DNA from 4 places in the Brevibacillus sp. NPDC058079 genome. Region 4 is predicted to be linked to each of the others. Evidence: riboswitches for the same ligand, from Rfam matches in the RefSeq annotation. Region 4 holds a riboswitch; each other region holds the start of a gene.
What was found. A riboswitch is a leader RNA that binds a small molecule or an ion and turns the genes downstream of it on or off. The one in region 4 is predicted to bind cyclic di-AMP.

Region 1: linked by a shared signal. The riboswitch ahead of ACFVS2_RS05045 (CAP domain-containing protein) and the one ahead of ACFVS2_RS18405 (C40 family peptidase) in region 4 are both predicted to bind cyclic di-AMP.
Region 2: linked by a shared signal. The riboswitch ahead of ACFVS2_RS28845 (quaternary amine ABC transporter ATP-binding protein) and the one ahead of ACFVS2_RS18405 (C40 family peptidase) in region 4 are both predicted to bind cyclic di-AMP.
Region 3: linked by a shared signal. The riboswitch ahead of ACFVS2_RS29415 (CAP domain-containing protein) and the one ahead of ACFVS2_RS18405 (C40 family peptidase) in region 4 are both predicted to bind cyclic di-AMP.

Annotation. Positions count from the first base shown of each region.
Region 1 covers NZ_JBHVSO010000001.1:1,114,416-1,119,552, reverse strand. Annotated here, with positions in the region: gene ACFVS2_RS05055 (homoserine dehydrogenase) at 1-459, shown strand, start outside; gene ACFVS2_RS05050 (hypothetical protein) at 561-716, shown strand; gene ACFVS2_RS05045 (CAP domain-containing protein) at 781-1,512, opposite strand; cyclic di-AMP (ydaO/yuaA leader) riboswitch at 1,520-1,676, opposite strand; gene ACFVS2_RS05040 (rhodanese-like domain-containing protein) at 1,761-2,105, opposite strand; gene ACFVS2_RS05035 (cold-shock protein) at 2,536-2,739, shown strand; gene ACFVS2_RS05030 (hypothetical protein) at 2,906-3,352, opposite strand; gene ACFVS2_RS05025 (2-phosphosulfolactate phosphatase) at 3,467-4,207, shown strand; gene ACFVS2_RS05020 (catalase) at 4,288-5,137, shown strand, end outside.
Region 2 covers NZ_JBHVSO010000013.1:113,897-119,033, forward strand. Annotated here, with positions in the region: gene ACFVS2_RS28840 (ABC transporter permease) at 1-739, opposite strand, end outside; gene ACFVS2_RS28845 (quaternary amine ABC transporter ATP-binding protein) at 723-1,949, opposite strand; cyclic di-AMP (ydaO/yuaA leader) riboswitch at 2,343-2,489, opposite strand; gene ACFVS2_RS28850 (cation transporter) at 3,235-3,435, opposite strand; gene ACFVS2_RS28855 (heavy metal translocating P-type ATPase) at 3,500-5,137, opposite strand, start outside.
Region 3 covers NZ_JBHVSO010000014.1:80,392-85,528, forward strand. Annotated here, with positions in the region: gene vanT (serine racemase VanT catalytic subunit) at 1-250, shown strand, start outside; gene ACFVS2_RS29405 (HAMP domain-containing sensor histidine kinase) at 293-1,384, shown strand; gene ACFVS2_RS29410 (hypothetical protein) at 1,504-1,779, shown strand; gene ACFVS2_RS29415 (CAP domain-containing protein) at 1,928-2,515, opposite strand; cyclic di-AMP (ydaO/yuaA leader) riboswitch at 2,523-2,680, opposite strand; gene ACFVS2_RS29420 (hypothetical protein) at 2,789-3,007, shown strand; gene ACFVS2_RS29425 (ABC transporter substrate-binding protein) at 3,345-4,349, shown strand; gene ACFVS2_RS29430 (helix-turn-helix domain-containing protein) at 4,501-5,137, shown strand, end outside.
Region 4 covers NZ_JBHVSO010000006.1:50,922-56,058, reverse strand. Annotated here, with positions in the region: gene ACFVS2_RS18415 (sensor histidine kinase) at 1-1,126, opposite strand, end outside; gene ACFVS2_RS18410 (response regulator transcription factor) at 1,127-1,846, opposite strand; gene ACFVS2_RS18405 (C40 family peptidase) at 2,061-2,582, opposite strand; cyclic di-AMP (ydaO/yuaA leader) riboswitch at 2,587-2,726, opposite strand; gene ACFVS2_RS18400 (LiaF transmembrane domain-containing protein) at 3,046-3,450, shown strand; gene ACFVS2_RS18395 (PspA/IM30 family protein) at 3,515-4,210, shown strand; gene ACFVS2_RS18390 (class I SAM-dependent methyltransferase) at 4,305-4,883, shown strand; gene liaF (cell wall-active antibiotics response protein LiaF) at 4,898-5,137, shown strand, end outside.

The DNA.
Region 1 (5,137 bases), on a different contig from region 4:
ATGGAAGAGGGGCTCACCTGTGGTGAAACAGTCGAGCTCGCGCAGAAAATGGGGATTGCCGAACCGGACCCTTCTTACGATATCGATGGTTGGGATACAGCTTCGAAGCTCACGATCTTGGCAAACGCCGCTTTTGGCGCGCAAGTAAATCTGACCGATGTCACACGCGCAAGTATTCGCGAAATAACCTCGTTACAAATCGAGACGTGGAAAAAGCAGACGAAGATTCCCAAGCTGATCGGAAGCATCCAAAAGGAAGTGAATGGCACGGTTTCTGTAGCAGTGGAGCTGTGTGCAGTAGACCTTACCCATCCATTTGCATCTGTATCAGGTACGACAAAAGCCATACGGGTAGAAACAGATGTCATGGGGGATTTATTGGTCGTTGGAGGAAAATCAGATCCTGTCGCAGCAGCAGCGGCTGCCTTAAAAGACCTTGAACATATCATTAGCAGATAGGCTCATTTGCATGTGCTTCCAGTGTTCCTTAGGAATGAGTCGTTTACAACCGCGAGCATACTAGGGGTGCACCACAAAAAAACGGCAAGGGGGCCATACGGATGAACCAATCGTCTGATGTCAATGCCGAGCTGCAGCAAGTATCTGCTTACCCAACCAAGCAAAAAATGAATCAAAAGGACGTCGCTTTGGTAAATGAGCAGGAGAGCTGCTGTTGTACCCCTAAAAAGCAGGCATCCGAAGCACAGCAGGAATAATGCCTACACGAAAAAGCCGGGTCTCGATTAAGAGACACCGGCTTTTCGTTTCATGCTATGCGTTCTATCCGATAAATTCTTGTACCCAGTAGCCATTTGTGAAGCCTACACCAATTTTTGTGAACGCAGGGTTCATAATGTTTTGGCGGTGGCCTTCACTGTTCATCCATTGTTGCATAACTTCTTGTGGACTTTGTTGACCCATGGCGATATTCTCACCTGCAGTCGAGTACTGAATGCCATACTGTTTCATCATGTCAAATGGGGAACCGTACGTTGGACTGTTGTGGTCAAAATAGTTGTTAGCAGACATATCTTGTGCTTTTGCCAACGCTACTTTGGACAGTGCTGCATCCATTTGAACAGGCTTGAGACCTGCTTTTGCACGTTCTTGGTTCACCAAATCCGCGACTTGTCTTTCAAAATCACCCGTTTTTCCTTGTTCCACTTGAGTTGCTGGAGCGGCAGGCTGAGCGACGTTTTTGCTAGGTTGCGCTGGTGCAGCTTGAACTGGTGCTGGTTGGACCGGTGTTTGTTGCACCGGCTTTGCAGGTTGCATCGGTGTCATTGGCTGTTGTACTGGCATTTGTTGTCCAGGGGCAAAGCCTTGTTTTTGTTGAAAGAAGTTCCAAAATTGCTGGGAATTTGGAGCTTTTTGGAATTGTGGCATATAATATTGGAATTGTCCGCCAGGAACAGGGCAATTAGAAGCAGCCGAAGCAGAAGTAGCAAACCCTGTCAAAGCCAAGCCCAGACCAAGAGTCATCGCGATTGTAACAGAACCAAAACGTTTCATTAAACAAATCTCTCCTTTTTTTTGCCTACGAGGTTAGTTGTCGGATTCGGATTGAGGAAACAACCCTACGCCAGTTCGGCGATTCACCCCAATGTGGCATATCTCATCCACAAAAAAGTCCCCCGCACTTCCTTTTCAAGAGGAAGTCTCGGCTTATTTCGTTTGGCATGAACAACGATATCAGACAATCCCAATCGAAATAAAGGAGTAATATATGGCAAATAGCTGAAAGCGTTGTTAAATAAGGCTCATTTCGATTCGTTTGATTGTTCCTTCCATGCGGTTATACCGCCTTCCAATGCATTTGCTTGAAAACCATGCTCACGAAGAAGAGCGGCAGCTTTTTGCGCTTTGTTACCTGTTGTACATACAGTAACAATTTGCACATTTTGCGCAAGTTTCTCGGTTTCTTCATCGAATGGCTTGTCCTGTTCCTTCATTAGAAGATAGGGGGCGTTACGTGTCGATGCGTTTTCATGAACGAGGCTGCCAGAAATAAATTTTTCGGCGTCGCGTACGTCCAATAAAAGTACGGGCACTTTCTTTTGAAGCAATTCGGATAATTTAATGGTTGTCAAAGTATGATTTTGCAATGAAATCCCTCCCAATGCTATTGTAACAGAGTACCGCCATCTCCAGTATAAGGGTGAACGGTTGCTTTTATTGGACAACCATGGTAGAATGAGGTTGCTACTTGAAAAATTGATACCTAATCATTCATCGAGGTGTTTGTATGCTGATGGATAACATTTTTGAATCCCCGATTCACACTGGCGCGGTCATCGGAGCCGCAAGGATGGAAGAGAGGAAGGGCTTTCATTGTTTTAGGTTTTCAAAAGGTTTAGTTTTTAATTTTGCAGTTCCGTCCCCTGACATTTGTATATTTGCTGAGTAGGTAAAATTCACATATCATGAAGGCGTATCATAGCACATGATCTGGTATTTCTTCATGATATGTGAGCTTTATTTGCTTCGGTAAATATGACTAGCATATTCAAATTGAATTTTTGGAGGTTTTTTTAAATGCAAACGAACGGAACAGTAAAATGGTTTAACGCAGAAAAAGGTTTCGGTTTCATTCAAGTAGAAGGCGGAGACGATGTATTCGTACACTTCAGCGCAATCCAAGGTGACGGTTTCAAAACTTTGGACGAAGGTCAAAAAGTTCAGTTCAACATCGTTCAAGGCAACCGTGGCCCACAAGCTGAGAACGTAGTAAAACTGTAAGTCTCCTTTTAAAAGAAACTGTCCTTTCGAGGGCAGTTTTTTTGTCGTGGTCATAAAAGTAAAAAGGCGTTGGGATAGTCCCCAGCGCCTTTTCCTGCATGCGAATGGTTTAAAAAAGGAACTATGGCGTCCCACCATAATTCCTCATTTTCTTCCTACAAAATAGTTAAATACAAGTTTCGATTTCGACAGTTTGGAATTGACTGTCAAGAACTGAAAGACCGACCACTTGACCGCCGCCGATGGAAGTACGGCCATAAGTGGTGAGAAGGACATTTCCGTTGTTTTCTGCTACGGTAAGGCGAACTTCATAGTGGAAAGAAGCGGGGACCAGCGCATTGAAAGCAGTGCGAGTATTCGCAGGGATAAATTGCGTGATGTCAAGCAAGGTGCTAACTGGATTCGTTTGCGTAACTGCGTTACCCCAGTTCAATACTTGCACACGTACTTCAACTTCTTCTGTGTTCAGATTTACCAGGTCGAGGTGAGCAGTGAGAGCAACAGCGAGGTTGTTTTGCAAAATACCAGTCGTTCTCACAGTATTTCTTTTTGGGCGTCTGTGACTTCTTTTTTCCGTAACACCTTGATCGTCGTCGTATTCGATTTCAGACATCCATGTTCACTCCATTCTTGTGTAAACTAGTGGGACAATAATACGATATTGTTTCTTGCCTTGATTTGTAACGGCGAACGTAAGGGGACGAGTAACTATTTTTGATAGAGGATGGTGGAGGATTTGGGAGAAACGCCTGTATGCAAACAACTAGACTATACGGCACGATTTGATTGGGGATACGAAGGAGTGGAACAGGTCGGTGCAGCATCGGATATAATCGTCATTATCGATGTGCTCTCCTTCAGCACGTGTGTCGATATCGTAACGGGACGTGGAGGCATCGTCTATCCTTATCAGGTAAAGGATGAGTCAGCCGTAGCATTCGCTAAACAAAAAACAGCGCTGCTCGCTGGAAAACGCGGAGAACCAATCTCACTTTCACCCGTCTGTCTGAAAACGGTTCCGATGGGAAGTAGAATGGTGTTACCCTCGCCAAACGGATCGACCTGTACCGTGTTGGCAAAGAAAACTGGTGCGAAGGTAATCGCTGCGTGCTTGCGAAATGCACCATCCGTCGCCAGATACATACAGCAGCAGAAAGGAACCGTAACGGTCATTGCTTGCGGAGAACGGTGGGGAAATGGAGCATTGCGGCCGGCTATTGAGGATATGATTGCGGCAGGTGCGCTGCTTTACGGATTGGAGGGATATCGATTGTCACCAGAGGCCGAAATGGCGGTGGCAGCCTTCCGATCGGCCAAAGATCATCTTCCCGCTTACTTGCAGAAATGTGCTTCCGGCCAAGAACTGATCAGCATGGGGTACCCGGAAGATGTCGCACTTGCAGCGGAATGGAATCAGAGCTGCACGGTTCCCGTGCTTAACGATGATTTTGCTTACGAAGCTATTTAGTCTATTCGCATAAAGAATCCCTCATTCGGTAACCATGGTTATGAACCACACATGAGAAAAACTGGACAGGGAGGATTCATATGGATGACAACAGCAAGTCCATTAACCAGTCAGAAGAAAATATCCTGACGAATCGCCAAGGCCATCCGATTACAGACAACCAGAACCTGCGGACCGTTGGAAATCGCGGGCCAACCGTTCTGGAGAATTACGACTTTCTGGAAAAAATCACACATTTTGATCGGGAGAAAACACCTGAGCGTGTCGTGCATAGCCGAGGTGCAGGAGCACATGGCTATTTTGAAGCGTATGGAACCGTAGGAGATGAGCCGATTTCTACGTATACGAGGGCGAAGCTGTTTTCGGAGCGGGGGCAAAAAACGCCTGTGTTTGTACGGTTTTCTACGGTTATTCATGGCACACATTCACCCGAGACATTGCGCGATCCCCGTGGGTTTGCGGTGAAGTTTTATACAGAGGACGGGAACTGGGATCTGGTTGGTAATAACCTCAAAGTTTTTTTTATTCGGGATGCCATGAAGTTTCCTGATCTTGTACATGCGTTCAAGCCTGATCCTGTCACAAACATTCAAGACGTGGAACGGATCTTTGACTTTATCTCGAACACGCCTGAGGCCATGCATATGATCACGTTTTTGTTCTCCCCGTGGGGAATACCAGCGAACTATCGGCAAATGCAAGGCTCTGGCGTAAACACGTACAAGTGGGTAAACCACGAAGGAAAAGCGGTCCTGGTCAAATACCATTGGCAGCCATTAACGCAAGGGATTAAAAATTTGACACAAAAACAGGCGGAAGAGATCCAAGGGAAAAACTTTAATCATGCCACACAAGACTTGTATGAAGCGATTGAGCGAGGAGAATATCCGGAGTGGGAAATGTGCGTCCAGATCATGAGTGATGACGATC
Region 2 (5,137 bases), on a different contig from region 4:
CCACTTGGGAAACGGCACGATATACGTCTGCACCCAAGCCTTTCGCCCCGATCATAGCCGCTATGACCACCATCGACAGGGCGAGCATGATGCACTGATTGACTCCCGCCAAGATCGTGGATTTCGCATACGGCAGTTGTACTTTCACGAGCTTTTGCCACCCAGTTGCGCCAAAGGCGTCCGCCGCTTCCTCCATTTCCGCTGGGACCTGACGTATGCCTAAGTTCGTGAGACGCACGATTGGCGGCAAAGCAAAAATAACGGAGGCAATGACTCCCGGCACCTCGCCCAAGCCGAAGAAAAAGATCGCGGGAATCAAATAAACGAACGCTGGCATCGTCTGCATCAAATCCAGTACTGGCGTGACCAGATTGCGAAACGTATCGTGTCTCGCGCAAAGAATGCCCACTGGAACCCCGATGGCGATCGAAATCATGGTGGAAGTGAGGACGAGTCCCAATGTCTCCATCGTTTCATCCCAGTACCCCAAGTTGTGGATGAGAGAAAGTCCGATAACCGTAAAGACCATGGACGCTCTCCCTGCAAAAACCCACGCAGCGGCCCCTAGCAGCAAGATGAGAATCAGCGAAGGTATCTCTGCCAAAACCGTGGAACAGTAAGTCACCATCGTGGAAATGACGATAGACATTGGATCAAACAATACCCCTTTGTACTGGCCCAGCACCTCCACGAACCCTTCCATCCATTCGCCAATCGGCAGCTTAGGCACGACGTCCATCACTCATCACCTCTGCTCTCTGGTGCTCTTGGACATTGACTTTGCCTACCAGCCCGCCAAACACCGCTCCTTTTACGATGACACCCAACAAACGCTGCTGCTCGCCCACTACAGCAATCGGGACGTGCAGATCTGCCATCATCGGAAACAAACTGTGCAGACGTGCGTCAGGTAAAACGGTAGGGAGGTCGGTTTTCATGATCATCTCCAGCGAATCTCCCGAACCGATCGCAAGTGATACGTCATACGCCGTAATCAAGCCGAGCAGTGTGCGCTTTTTGTCCACGACGTACAAGCTGGACACACCGTTATCCATCATGAGTTGCAGCGCCACTCGCGCCCCTTTGTCAGGCGTGATTGCTTCTGCCCGTTTCATCACATTTTCAGCAACGAGGACCCTGGACAGGTCGGCATCCTCCACGAATTTCCGCACGAATTCATCCGCTGGGTCTGCCATGATTTCTTCCGGGCGGCCGATCTGAATGATCTGTCCGTCTTTCATAAAGGCAATCCGATCGCCCAGCCGCAACGCCTCGTGCAAGTCATGTGTAATGAACAGGATCGTCTTTTTCATCGTCATCTGAAGCTCCAGCAGCTCATCCTGCATATCTTTTCGAATGAGCGGGTCCAGTGCACTGAACGCTTCGTCCATCAAGAGAATATCTGGATTATTAGCCAACGCCCGCGCCAATCCGACCCGCTGGCGCATCCCTCCGCTCAATTGATCCGGGTACGCATTTTCCCACTCGGTTAATCCAACAAGCGCGAGTGCTTCCCGTGCTTTTTCTTGCCGGAGCCCTGGTGGTACTTGTTGAATCTCCAATCCAAACTCGACGTTTTCTCGTACCGTCCGCTGAGGAAACAGGGCGAAATTTTGGAAAACCATCCCGAGCTTCTTCCTCCGCACCTCGCGCAAAGCCGTCGCCTTCATGTCCACGATCTCTTCCCCATCGATCTCGATGCTTCCGCTCGTTGGGTCAATCAGTCGATTACACAGTCGGATTAAGGTTGATTTGCCACTGCCGGACAGGCCCATGATCACGAAGATTTCACCTTCCTCGACTTCAAAGCTGACCTGATTTACCCCGATAGACTGGCCCGTTTGCTTGTAAATTTGTTCTTTTGTACGTCCTTCCGCCAGCAGCTTCAAGGCCAGCTCGGGCTGCTTGCCGAACACTTTTGTCAGTTGATGGACTTTCATTTTGGGCATGGTATCCCTCATCCTTCGTTTTTTCGTAAATGTAAAAAGCCCGCGAAGTTTCCACACTCCAGCAAAACCAAGCAGGCACGCTTGATTTTTACTCGTGTTGAAAATCCGCAGGCTTACGTAATACCTGGCGTCCATTTTCAGGACGCCCTGTACTCTGTCTTCCTGATTTCGATTGTCAGCGGTTTATGTCGTACCAACTGCCTCCCAGCGATCCACATCATTTCTTTCACGACTGTATCGCGTAAGCTGCTTATCGGTATTGCCATAAAAAATAGGCCGATCCATCCTTTTTCTCCAGAACAAAGGTCCCAAAGAAAAAGCCTGCATCGGCCTATTACACGCCCGCAAGGAATCCCCTTGTTGCGCATAAAATGCCTAGACTTTATCCATCCATGACCTTCCCTGCTTTGGCCGACGAGGTTAGCTGACGGGTAGGATGGCAGAGAAGACATTTCCTCATCCCTCCTGATCACTCAGGATTAACCCCAAAAGATTGGTTCCCCCGCTTCCGAGAATCTCGGAACTAGGCCGTATGTGTTGTTTCCTATTGAATCGTGATTGTGATTTGAATTATACGCTCGCTTCCAGTTATTGTGAACGTTCGTTTAGCACGGTTTTAACCGGATTACGGCTTTCTTTATGAGTCGGATTGAATTAGCTGTTGGTTGCTTATTCGATTGAAAGATTAGTGCGCTATACTCGCTATTGTGGCGGGAAGGAAACAGGAGAAAACGCTCAGATTCTTGGAACCCCTGCGAGGGAGCATGGGGTGCCCGGCTCCGTGAAAAAAAGCGAAACCGCGTCCAAAGTTGACTGTTCAGGATGCGTCTCAGAGGTGGACGCTAAAAGCAGTTTCTCTTTTTTTCACTACGCCTCGGTAGGTGTGTCCAAAGATCTTCGCTTATTTCTCCTGTTTCCTCTACGAGCTGTTGAGTTTCTACATGCTTTTTTAAAGACCTTTTGAATGCTACTTTCAAGATGAAAAAAGCGACTTGGGAAGAAGAACATTTCCAGTCTCAGCGCCTCTGGAGCCCTACCTAGCGGAGAAATGAATGGCGGGGGTTTTCAGCTTTTATCACATACAAAAACGTTGTAACGTTTTCAGTTTTGAAGCGCTCCCGACATTCATTTCGTAGCGGACAGTTTAACCCCTTGCGGGGCGTAGGCCGAAGCGTAGACTGGAAATGGGCTTCTTCCCCTCCACTACAGCCACTTTTACCTCAACACAAAAAAGCTCCCGCCTCAATGAATCAGGCAGGAGCTTTGCTTTTCAAAGACACGCTGATTAAACGACGTCGTAGCCTTGGTCTTCGATTGCTTCTTTTACTGCATCGATAGTCAAGTTGCTCTCGTTGTAGGAAACCTCAACCTTTTTTTCTGCCAGGTTTACTTTGCCTTCTGCACCCAGATCTTTCAATGTGTTCTCGATGCGTGCTACGCATTTGTTGCAAGACATACCTTCTACGTTCAATGTGATATTTGTCATGATCAATCTCTCCTTACATTTTATGTTGTATAGGTAAGGCGGACAAAGCCGCTTGTTACTGTTGTTACAGCTTTACTCGTTGCAGTCTCAGTGCGTTGAGTACAACGGATACGGAGCTGAAGGCCATTGCGGCACCAGCGAGCCATGGAGCGAGGAAGCCGATTGCGGCAATCGGGATGCCCAAAGTGTTGTAGGCCAATGCCCAGAACAGGTTTTGCTTGATGTTGCGAATGGTGCGTTTGCTCATCTCGATGGCGTCAGCGACACTAGTCAGTTCGCCGCGCATCAAGGTAATATCGGCTGCTTCCATAGCCACATCTGTACCTGTACCGATTGCCATACCGACGTCAGCGGTAGCAAGTGCAGGAGCATCGTTGATACCATCGCCGACCATCGCTACTTTTTTGCCTTGTTCTTGCAGTTTTTTCACTTCTGCGGCTTTGCCTTCAGGCAGGACTTCTGCGATGACGTGATCGATTCCTGCTTCACGGGCAATGGCCTCGGCAGTTTGACGGTTGTCACCGGTCATCATGATTACAGTCAGTCCCATTGCTTTCATGCGCTGAACAGCTTGCTTGGAGGTTGGTTTGATCGTATCCGCTACGGCAATCAAGCCAGCGAGCTTGCCTTCGACGACTGCGAGCATCGCCGTTTTACCGGAGCGCTCCAGTGCCAGCATGGTATCAGACACTGCTTGGTACGAAATTTGATGTTTTTCCAGCAAGCGACGAGTACCGACGAGTACTTCTTTGCCAGAGACGGTTGCCTGGATACCGAAACCAGGAATGGCTTCAAAAGATCCTGTATCGGTCAGGGTGATTCCTTTATCCGCAATACCGCGAACGATGGCTTGAGCCAATGGGTGCTCGGAATTTTTCTCAGCGGCACCGACCAAAGAGAGCAGCTCTTGTTCTTCGATATCAATGGCGATGACGTCTGTCAGTTCTGGCTCGCCTTTGGTTACGGTCCCTGTTTTATCGAGGACGATCGTATCCAGGTGGTGAGCCGTCTCCAGATGCTCCCCGCCTTTGAACAGGATGCCCAACTCAGCTGCGCGTCCAGAGCCCGCCATGATCGAGGTCGGTGTAGCCAAACCGAGGGCGCACGGGCAAGCGATTACGAGTACAGCAATTGCTTTTTCCAAAGCCTCACCGAAGTTGCCAGGTATAACGAAGAAGTACCAGATCAAGAAGGTAAGAATAGCAATCCCTACTACGATTGGGACAAAAATCCCGGAGATGCTGTCAGCTACGCGCTGAATCGGTGCTTTTGTTCCTTGTGCTTCTTCCACTACTTTAATGATTTGCGCCAGAGCCGTTTCTTTTCCGACTTTGGTTGCTTGAACCTTCAAGAAGCCGTTTTTGTTCAAGGTGGCGCCGATAACGGTATCGCCTGCGGCTTTATCCACCGGAATACTTTCACCAGTCAGCATCGATTCATCAACTGCGGACTGTCCTTCCATGACGATGCCATCGACAGGTACTTTGTCGCCCGGTTTCACGTGAACGACGTCGCCCAGTCTCACTTCTTCTACAGGAATGGTCATTTCTACGCCATCCCGTACGACTACTGCTGTTTTTGCTTGCAAACCCATCAGCTTGCGGATCGCTTCCGAAGAACGTCCTTTTGCTTTCATCTCAAACAGTTTACCCAAGACGATCAACGTGATCAGTACCGCACTGGTCTCAAAGTACAGCTCCAG
Region 3 (5,137 bases), on a different contig from region 4:
GTCACAATCGGGCGCTACCTGCTTGATCAGAGGAAAAAGGAGACCGATTATTGGGTTTGTCTGCATGGATCAGCTTATTGTAGATATTACAGACATGGAAGAGGTGCAAAAAGGGGATGTTGTTACCTTTATCGGCAGAGATCAAGAAGAGGGTATCACTGCCGAGGAAATGGCCCATCAATGTAAAACCATTACGAACGAGCTGGTAAGCTGTTTGGGAGAACGTGTTAAACGAGTCTATCATGATTGATCTCTGGACGAAAATTGGGATAGGGAGTGGTTCATTTTTTCCATGGTGAAGAGGAGACATAGCTTTCGTTCCAAAATGCTTGGGCTTCTTGGGCTTGGCATGCTTCTGGCCGGTATCGTAACCTTTCTGCTTTATAAAGTACTCCAGTTTTACTATCGGATGGAGGTTAAGTACGAAGATCCGCTCGCCCAGGTTCGCCGTTTCATCAGGGAGATGGGGGATATCAATTTCTTTTTGCTTGTCTTTGCTCCCATTGCGATCTTGTATTTCTATCACCTGACCAAACGGTATGCGAGCTACTTTCGGGAGATTTCCACGGGCATTCATTATCTCGCCAGTGGAGACTTTACTCGGCATGTCCATATTCCATCCAATGATGAGTTCGCAGATATCGCCAAGGATATCAATCTGGCAAGTGAAATGCTGCAAAAGGCGGTAGAAAGAGGAGATTTCGCCGAAAGCAGCAAGGATCAGCTTGTTTTGAATCTGGCGCACGATTTACGCACACCGCTGACATCCGTACTGGGTTATTTAGATTTAGTTTTACGAGACGAGCAGATGCCAAAAGAACAAATGCGGCATTATGCGACGATTGCTTTTACCAAGTCGCAACGATTGGAAAAGCTGATTGATGAGCTCTTCGAAATTACGAGAATGAATTACGGCATGGTCAACCTCGAGCAAAAGGTCATTGATTTGAGTGAATTGCTTGTCCAGTTAAATGAAGAGATGTATCCTTCCTTTGAGAAAAATGAGCTAGTCGCACGATGTACGATTGCTGCTCAGTTAGTAATCGTGGGAGATGGAGAGCTGTTGGCGCGCGTATTTGAGAATATCCTGACCAACGCGATACGCTACGGGGGCGATGGCCAATTTATCGATTTGAACGCTTATCGTGAGGGCGATGAAGTGGTCGTACAAATCATGAATTACGGTGACCAGATACCTGAGGAGGCGCTGCCGCATATTTTTGAAATGTTTTTTACGGGCGATAAAGCGCGAACGCATCAAGGGGGAGGCACAGGACTCGGCCTGTTTATTGCAAAAAATATCGTCGAGAAGCATCGGGGAACGATTTCTGTTCAAAGTGATTTGATTCGTACATGTTTTGAGGTCAGGTTGCCGTATGGATGAAATGATCGCAAAAAAATGGAGACGCTTCAATGTCTCCATTTTTTTTATTGCATGATTCATGGGAATTCAAATTTTAACAGAATATTCTTATAACGAAACGAATTAACTTTGGGGGAGTTATGAATAAATACACATGGACATTGATAGGTGCGGTAATTGTTGCTGGAATATCATTGGCTACTTGGGCTGGGGCCATTAACCAAGGGGATAAGGAAGCACTACAGGCATATAAAAAAATGGAACAGGCACGTAACCAAGAGAACAAACCCTTAAGAAAATCGAGTAGGAATGTAACCCTGTCAGACTTTTCAATTCAGGGAGCTGTTTTACCAGAAGCAGATAAAATACGTAAATACAACGATACGAATATGCAAGGACTAAGACAAACCAACTAGAAATGGGAAGTAAATCTGAATAAAGCGTATAAAGCTAGCTGTTGGCTTTTCACGGAGATAGATGTTCAAGGGCCACTCCAGACAAGGCTTCGAAAAAACAAGAAAGCCGGGTCCCCGCTAGAGGACTCGGCATTTATATCCAATTTCATTATCCGATGAATTCTTGTACCCAGTATCCATTCACAAAGCCTACACCGATTTTGGTGAAGGAAGGATTCATGATGTTTTGACGGTGTCCTTCACTGTTCATCCATTGGTTCATGACTTCCTCAGCGGTGCGTTGACCCATGGCGATGTTCTCACCCGCGGTCATAGAAGATACACCGAATTGTTTCATCATGTCAAATGGAGAGCCATACGTAGGGCTTGTATGGTCAAAGTAGTTGTTGTTGGACATATCAGCCGCTTTTGCTTGTGCAACTTTGTTCAGGGAAGCATCCAGTTCCACTGGCTTCAGACCTGCTTTTGCACGCTCTTGGTTTACCAAATCAGTTACTTGCTTCCCAACAGAGGAAGCATCCACTTGTTGGTTAGCTTGTTTTACTGGCTGTTGAGCTGGCTGCTGTTGATTCGCTGGTGCTGCGTAAGGTGCTTGCATTTGCGGTTGGACAGGTTGCATATATGGTTGATACCCGTATTGCGGACATGTGGTAGCGGCAGAAGCTGTGTTAGAAAAGCCGGAAAGAACAAATCCCAATCCCAATGTCGCGATTGCAATAGTACCAAGGCGTTTCATATTCACATCGTCTCCTTTTTTTTGCCTACGAGGTTAGTTGACGGATTCGGATTGAGGAAACAACCCTACGCACTTTGGCGATTCACCCCATGCAGATCTCTCATCTGCAAGTAAAAAAGATCCCCCGCACTTCCATTCGAGAGGAAGTTTCGGCTGTTTTGTTTGGCATGACCTAGAATAACAGAGATTCACCGGTGAAAGAAACCCGTAAAATTTGGTAGGATTAATAAGAATATCTCTTGTTTTATTGAGAGGGTGGAGTCCGACACTCACTTGTCTTGCATCGGCAACGCCAGACCGCTCGAACAAGCGCTTCAGCACGCAGCTACTGAAATGCTCTCCTTGCTAGTCGAAGACTATCGGCTCTCGGTAAATGAAGCAAGCCTGCTGCTCGGCCAAGTCGTCGAATATGAGGTGGCCAACGTGTTCAATCCCGCTTACAGTGTCGCCTGTAAAATTCCAAAAGCATATTTACCTGTTCGCAAATCCTAGCCGCTCAATCGCTTAAGTGGGGTCTGACGTTAAAAGTTGAGTCAGAAAAAGGGATGCGCATATGATCGGCGGCTGCTCCGAATGCTTCCCGAGCTGATTCAGCATACCTCATAGACAGTGCAGGTGGATAGGGCCTCTTATGCGAGGCTCCTTTTTTTATTGTTTTTCGTTAGTCAGGAAGTGACGAGTTTGTATAAAGCTGGTCGTAGAGAATGTGTATTGAGCATGCAATCCAATTTGGGGTAAAATTTACTCAAGTAAGATGATAATGATTATCACTATAAATCAACGAATTGTTTTGCTACAAAACATAAAACTTATTGGAGTGAATTTAATCATGGCAAGATCGGGATTTATGAAAACAGGATGGATATCGCTTATAACGGCAGCAATGATTACGGTGACAGGTTGCGGCTCGACAGGCGATCAAGCTGTGGCCACGGTGACTACCGATCAGCCTGCACAGGCAACGGCAGCGCCAAGCGAAGCTCCGCCTCAGACGGAAACGCGCGTCGTAACCGATGGCTTCGGAGAGGTAGAGATTCCGACAAATCCAAAGCGAATCTCAGCTCTTTATCGTGAAGATTATTTGGTTGCGCTTGGGGTAACGCCTATTGTCCAATATTATAACCCGATGTGGGGCAAGCAGGATTATTTGAAGCTGGAAGTGCCGTTGTTCGACGTGACCGGCAGCATCGAAGCCATGCTTGTGTCCGAGCCGGACTTGATCATCGGCGCCGGAGAGGTCGATGTAGCACAATACGCGCTCTATTCCAAGGTTGCGCCGACGTTCCGCTTGCCGGACGACGTACTTGCGGATTCGCGCAAAACATTGACCTTAATCGCCGAATTGCTTGGTCTCAGCGACAAGGCGGAGCAGGTTCTTGCCGATTACGAAGCCCGTATTGTCGATGTGAAGGCGAAGCTGAACGCGGCGATCGGCGATGAGAAGCTTGTTGTTCTGCGGATGAACGTCGTAGATAAATCGATTAATATTTTCGGCATTCATAACACGTTTGTCGGACAAATCTTGTATGAGGATCTTGGGCTGAAGGCGCCGAGGTTCGCCGAGGCGATGACGGAGGGCAATATCGTCTTGTCGAAGGAGGTCATTCCGGAGCTTGACGCGGACCATATTATTTTGCTTCCGTCCAACGGGACGTGGGAGGATGAGAGCAACACGAAAGCGCTTGAGGAAATGAAGGCAGATCCGTTATGGCAGACCGTTCCTGCATTTAAGAACGGCCATGTATATCCCGTAGAGAGATCGTATTGGCAGACGGGAGCCATTACGGCCAACGGGTTGAAGATGGATGATTTACTTCGATTATTGGCTTCTTAGCAGGAAATAAGAGTGATTAAGTTCATTGGCGGGACTCATCGCCATAATTGAGAAAGAGCCGCTTTTCAACGAAGGTTGATGGGTGGCTCGATTTGATTTACACTATATTCATTGAGAATGAATATCAATTAAAAGGCGGTTGATAGTAACGATGGATATTGAACAGCGCAAACAAGCTGGGACTGCTCCTTTAGTCCAATATGCGCTGCGATCGATCCGCTTAGTCGTTGCGGGCGAGCAAGCAGAAATGAGTGATTTGGACGGCAGCGATAGAAACGATAAGGAAAGCTTTGAACTGCTCATTATAATGAGCGGGACGGGACAAGGAAAATGCTATTTGCAGGGGCCAGGAAGATCTTTATATGTTGATCAAGAGGTTATGAGCTGCAGCTATTACCAAGTGTGCTTCGAAACGAGCGGCTATGAAGCAGCTTCGAGCTTGCTGCCGGATAAGCAAGAGCTTGCCTGCGCACCCTTCGCGAAGACGATGGAGCTGCTTGATGAGTTATATGAGCTCCGCGGGGCGAGCGACGAGCTCGAGCTGTTCCAACGATTTGTGAGATTTCAAGAGCTGCTGCTCTTTCTATTCCGCCAAAATGCACCTGCAGCCGAGGATAAGGGAACGGATATCGAGCGGAATGGGGTAGAGCTTAGCATACGGCATATTCATCAGTATTACCGTGAGCTTCTGAACTTGGAGGAGCTGTCCTCCCTCGCAGGCATTGATCGCTGGAAGTATACCCGTCTGTTCAAAGAGGCTACGGGTCAAGTACCGCTTCAGTACTTGA
Region 4 (5,137 bases):
GGTAAATGGAGCCATCTGGTTTATTGTAGTGAATGGCGTTGTTCAACAAGTTTTCCATGACACGTCGCAGCTTGGTCTCATCCGCTTCGATGTGTAGTTCATTGGAAATACGCAGCTTCCATTGAAAGGTGAGGCCTGCCTCTTTGATTCTTGGCAAATAGTCCTCAATAATTCCTCTCAAGAAGCTTTTGACATGAATGCGGTTAATGTTGAGTCGGACTTCGGAGCTTTGGGCGGTGAAGTCCTGCAACTCATCTAGCAGCTTTTCCAAGTCAGTCGTTTTTAACTCGATTTTGCTCATCTGTTTCTGTATTTTGGTCATATCCGTCACACGACCGGAGCCGATATATGACGCATACCCTTTGATCGTGGTGAGAGGTGTGCGGAAGTCGTGGGCGATCGAAGCAATCATTTCGGCCTGTCTTTCTTCCGCTAAGCGAAGCTCATCAACCATATCCCCGAAATATCGAAAGAGTTGGCCAAACTCATCATGCGATCGATACGTAAATGTCACTAACCGTTTCCCTTCCTGGATTTCTTGGGTGACGCGCGATAATTCGTTCACGGGCCGTAGTATCCAGCGAACGAACAAAGCGAGTAGAACCAATCCCACCAGACTAATGCTTCCGTAAATAAACCAAAGCATCATGGAAACCCCTGTCGTAGCCATTATGTCGTAATCATCTGTGTAGAAATAAACAACGATCTCCCCTGTACGCGGTGGCTCCTGCTGAAAATGGTACTCAGCTACCACTTTGAGGTCATTTTGCTTGGCAGAATCGCCACGGTTTGATGAGGAGGGAGAAGGCATTTTCAAATTATAGGCGCGTGATGTTTTGCTGTAGATGGTGTTTCCATTGGCATCCTTCACGAGCATGCGGTACATCACGTCGTCTGGCAACTGCTTTTCAAGCTCCAATCGTTCGATTGGGTCCTTGAAATTACTGACGAGAAGCAATTGATTGAGCATGACCTTCTCTGCGGCTTCCTTCTCAGCCTGGTACTGATTATGCCGATCATTTTTGAGTTGAGCGACAATAATGTCTTGAAAAACGAATTTAAACAACAAGATGTTTAGTGTGATCAAGGAAATGAAGGAGAGAAAAATTTTATTACGTAAGCTCATTTAAAGCTTCTCCCCGATAAATACGTAGCCTGTCCCCCATTGTGTTTTAATGAACTGACGCTCTGTTTCCAGCTTTTCACGGAGGTTTTTGATATGGACGGTCACTGTATTGAGCGAGCCATAACCATATCCCCAGACGCGGTCGTAGATTTGCTCTCTTGTAAAGACGATGCCCGCATTTTCTGCGAGGAATGTGAGTAGTTGGAATTCTTTGGTAGAGAGCTCGATTTTTTGATTACATACATAAACGGAATACGTTTCTTTATGAATTTCTAGGTCCTTGAATTTCAAAACTGTAATCGGAGAAGAGGCTGTTTCCTTCTCAGGCTGCTCCTCAGTATGCTTGCGAATGCGCTCATAACGACGCAGGTGGGCACGAATGCGAGCGAGCAGTTCTTCTGTATCAAAAGGCTTCGTAATGTAATCGTCTGCGCCAATTTCAAAGCCGACTACCTTATCTACCGCTTTTCCTTTTGCACTGAGAAACAGTATAGGCAAATCCCATTCACGGCGAATTTGAGAACAGAGCTCGTAGCCACTCATGTTGGGCATCATAATATCCAAAAGGATCAGATTGGGTCGCTCTCCTTGGCTGAGTAGGGAGAGTGCATCTTCTCCACTCTCTGCGGAGGAAACGGTGAAGCCCTCGTTCTCCAAAATGTCTTCTAGCAGTTCAATAATCTCCAGATTGTCATCGACAATTAAAATGTGATCTTTCACCGGAACAACCCCCAGTTACTTCTATTAATAAGGAATACCATTCAAAGAATGGGTCTTGTCTATCATAACATGCTTTGACCTGATCAGGGGAAGAAACCCCGTAAGTTATTAAGTTGTTCTAATATATGAGGGTACCTCTTTAGACCAGGTACTAAATTCCGTCAGAAAAAGCCAGAGACGTAGTGTCCCTGGCTTTTATTATTTTGCCGAACGACTATTTTTGAGCTGGTTTTTCCGGCAACGATGCAGCTTGCACCGCTTTTTCCTTTTTCGGAGTTTCTGCTTTCGCTAGAACAGGAACGCTGAGACGCTTGGCGCCTACATAACGCTTGCTCCAGTAGTATGGATCGCTCAACTTGGTGTTGACGACTCCACGACCAGATTCCGAGTGCACGAATGTGCCGTCTCCAATGTAGATACCCACGTGAGAAATGCTGCGACCGTTCGTATTGAAGAATACGAGATCGCCTGGCTGCAAATCTTTTCTGGTTACCTCTGTACCTAATTCGTACTGGGAAGCAGAATTGTGAGGCAGGTCTACACCTAACGCATCAAATACGTAGCGCGTGAAACCGGAGCAGTCAAAGCCCTTTTTGGACGAGCCGGAAGATTTGTAAGGGGTACCGTACAAGTCGCTGACTACTTCATTGAGAGTATTCTCCTCAGCAGCCTGTGCAGCGCCTGCCCCCATAGCAAGCATTCCAGCCATAAATAAAGATAAAATCACCTTGCGCAAAAGAAACTGCTCCCTTCGTGAGCCTACGAGGTTAGCTGAAGGGTTCGGTCGAAAGGACGCCCTAGGCTGCTAGGAGTAGCAACCATTCACCCCAAAAACGTGGTTCCCCCGTTTCCGCCAAGCGGAATTCGGCTATTTTTCGATGTTTTTTTACACGCACTCTTACGAAGATTCTACGCCAGTCCTTCTTTTCCTTCTTTTTCATCTACTTGTTCACATATTCGTCACAAAAATACCGTCAAATGCTGTAACGTTTTCGTTCAACAGTGCAAGACGCCTTTCGACGCGCGCTTGTTCTGCCTTGCGGGACAGCTTGTCCGATTAGGGCAGGAAATTGTCTCCGTCCAAGGACGGAGGGAAAAACCAACCGCACGCCCGTTATGGGAAGCCTATACCGAGGGCTACAATAAGGGCATAACGTTCCACAAGCACCACATGCAAAACGAATGGAGGTAAGCGAGTAATGAGCGAACGGTCTGGCAAAGTTCTACTCGGGCTGGTTCTGCTGCTAGTCGGTGGGTTGGTTCTTCTAGATCTGGTGGGTATCGATATCGGAGACTTGCTCGGGTTCATCATTCCCGGTGTGATCATGATATACGGTGCCAAAAAGATTATGGGACAAACCGGTTCACGCTTTTGGGGAATCCTAGTCTTCCTATTCGGGTTCCTGATGTTGATTGGCAAGCTTGACCTACTATTTCACGCACTTCTGGCCATTGGGGTGATTTATCTGGGATATCGCTTACTGCGTCCCAGTCAAGAACCTAAACAAGCTCCACCTGCTTGGGAGCGTGAATGGGCCCAAAAAGTATTAAAGGAAGATACGCTGGACGCTTGGGAGAGAGATGTAAGAAGACGCCCACAATAACGCCTATGTCGCAAGAGTCTTTTGGATGAACAATATGATGTGATATGATGAGGAGGAAAAAATAATGAGTATCTTTAAACGTTTGCGTGACCTGACAGTAGCTTCGGTGAATGATGCATTGGATTCGATGGAAGATCCGGTAGTAATGCTGAATCAATATATGCGTGACATGGAAGTAGAAATCGGACAAGTTGAAGTAGCAGTTGCCCGTCAGGTTGCACTGGAAAAGAAATTCCGCCAGCAATTGGACGAAGCCAATGCTCTGATCGAAAAACGCGATCGTCAAGTCAAGCTCGCCTTGACTGAGGGAGAAGACGAGTTGGCTCGTCGAGCACTCGCTGACAAGAAGCAGTACGAAGGCCGTGCAGCGGAATATGAAGGTCTCTACCTGTCAGCATCCGAGGCAGCTACGCAAATGCGCGAGAAGCTGGCTGAGCTGAAGGAAGAGTTCTATAAAATGCGTGCGAAAAGGTTCACACTGATGGCACGTGCACAAGTAGCTCGTACACAAAAGCAAGTCAATCAAGCAGTTGTCGGTATCGGCAATCCGTCCGCAGGCCGTGGCTTCGCCCGCATGGAAGAAAAAGTCATGCGCATGGAAGCAGAAGCGCAAATGAGTGGACAATGGCGCCAAACAAACCGCGCTTGGGAGAACGCTTTGTCTGAACTGGAAAAGGATGATCTCGATGCAGAACTAGCCAGCATCAAAGCATCCATTAATGAAGTAAAAACACCGGTAGCCAAACCTGTACAATCCTAATTCGACAGGAACTGGGGGACTGGGTGTAGAATAGATTGTGTCAATTCGGCAGCCTGTGTACATCAGGCTGCTTTTCCCCTAGGAGGTACGATTCTTGCAGGACTTCTTGGTCTTTTTGCGGCGATTTATCGCTGAGCCTGGACGCGTTGGTAGTATAATCCCCAGCTCTCGTTTTTTATGTGAGCAAATGTTGAAAAGCGTCGATTGGGCTTCAACCGATGTGATCCTGGAGCTGGGACCTGGTACAGGGGCATTTACCCAAACGATCTATCAGCGCTTGCGTCCCGGCACACAGTACGTGCTTGTGGAACGAGATTCCCATTTTCGCTCTATGCTTCAATCACGTTTTCCCGATCTTCCTATCAGGGAGGAAGCGACTAAACTTAGGTCTTACTTGGAGGAGCAGAACCTTGCAGGTGCAGATGTCATTATCTCAGGTCTGCCATTCGCCAATTTTCCACAAGAGCAGAGGGCAGCAATTCTGGACGAAGTTCAATCTGTACTGAAGCCAGGGGGCCTATTCATTACATTCCAATATTCGCTACAACTCCAAGCTGAGTTGCAGGATCGTTTTCCCTGGGTCAAGATCGACTTTACCCTGTTGAACATTCCGCCTGCATTCATCTATACATGTCGTAATGGTCAAAGTGAAAACGATCAGCATGGGGCGTGAGAGAGGAGACTTTTGTGAAACTGTCCCGTTTGCACAAAATGTTGGCTGGTATCCTGATTATTTTTACGGGAATCGGCCTTTTATTAGACAGTTTGGGTATCATTTCGTTCGGTTTGTTTGATTTGTGGCCGATGGTGCTTATTTATTTCGGCCTTCGTTTGTGGGGGCAGAAAAATCGGATTGGCGGAGGGATTCTATTCTCCCTGGGGACCATTATCGCGATGGATATGTGGTTTGGTGTTGGGATCGATGAT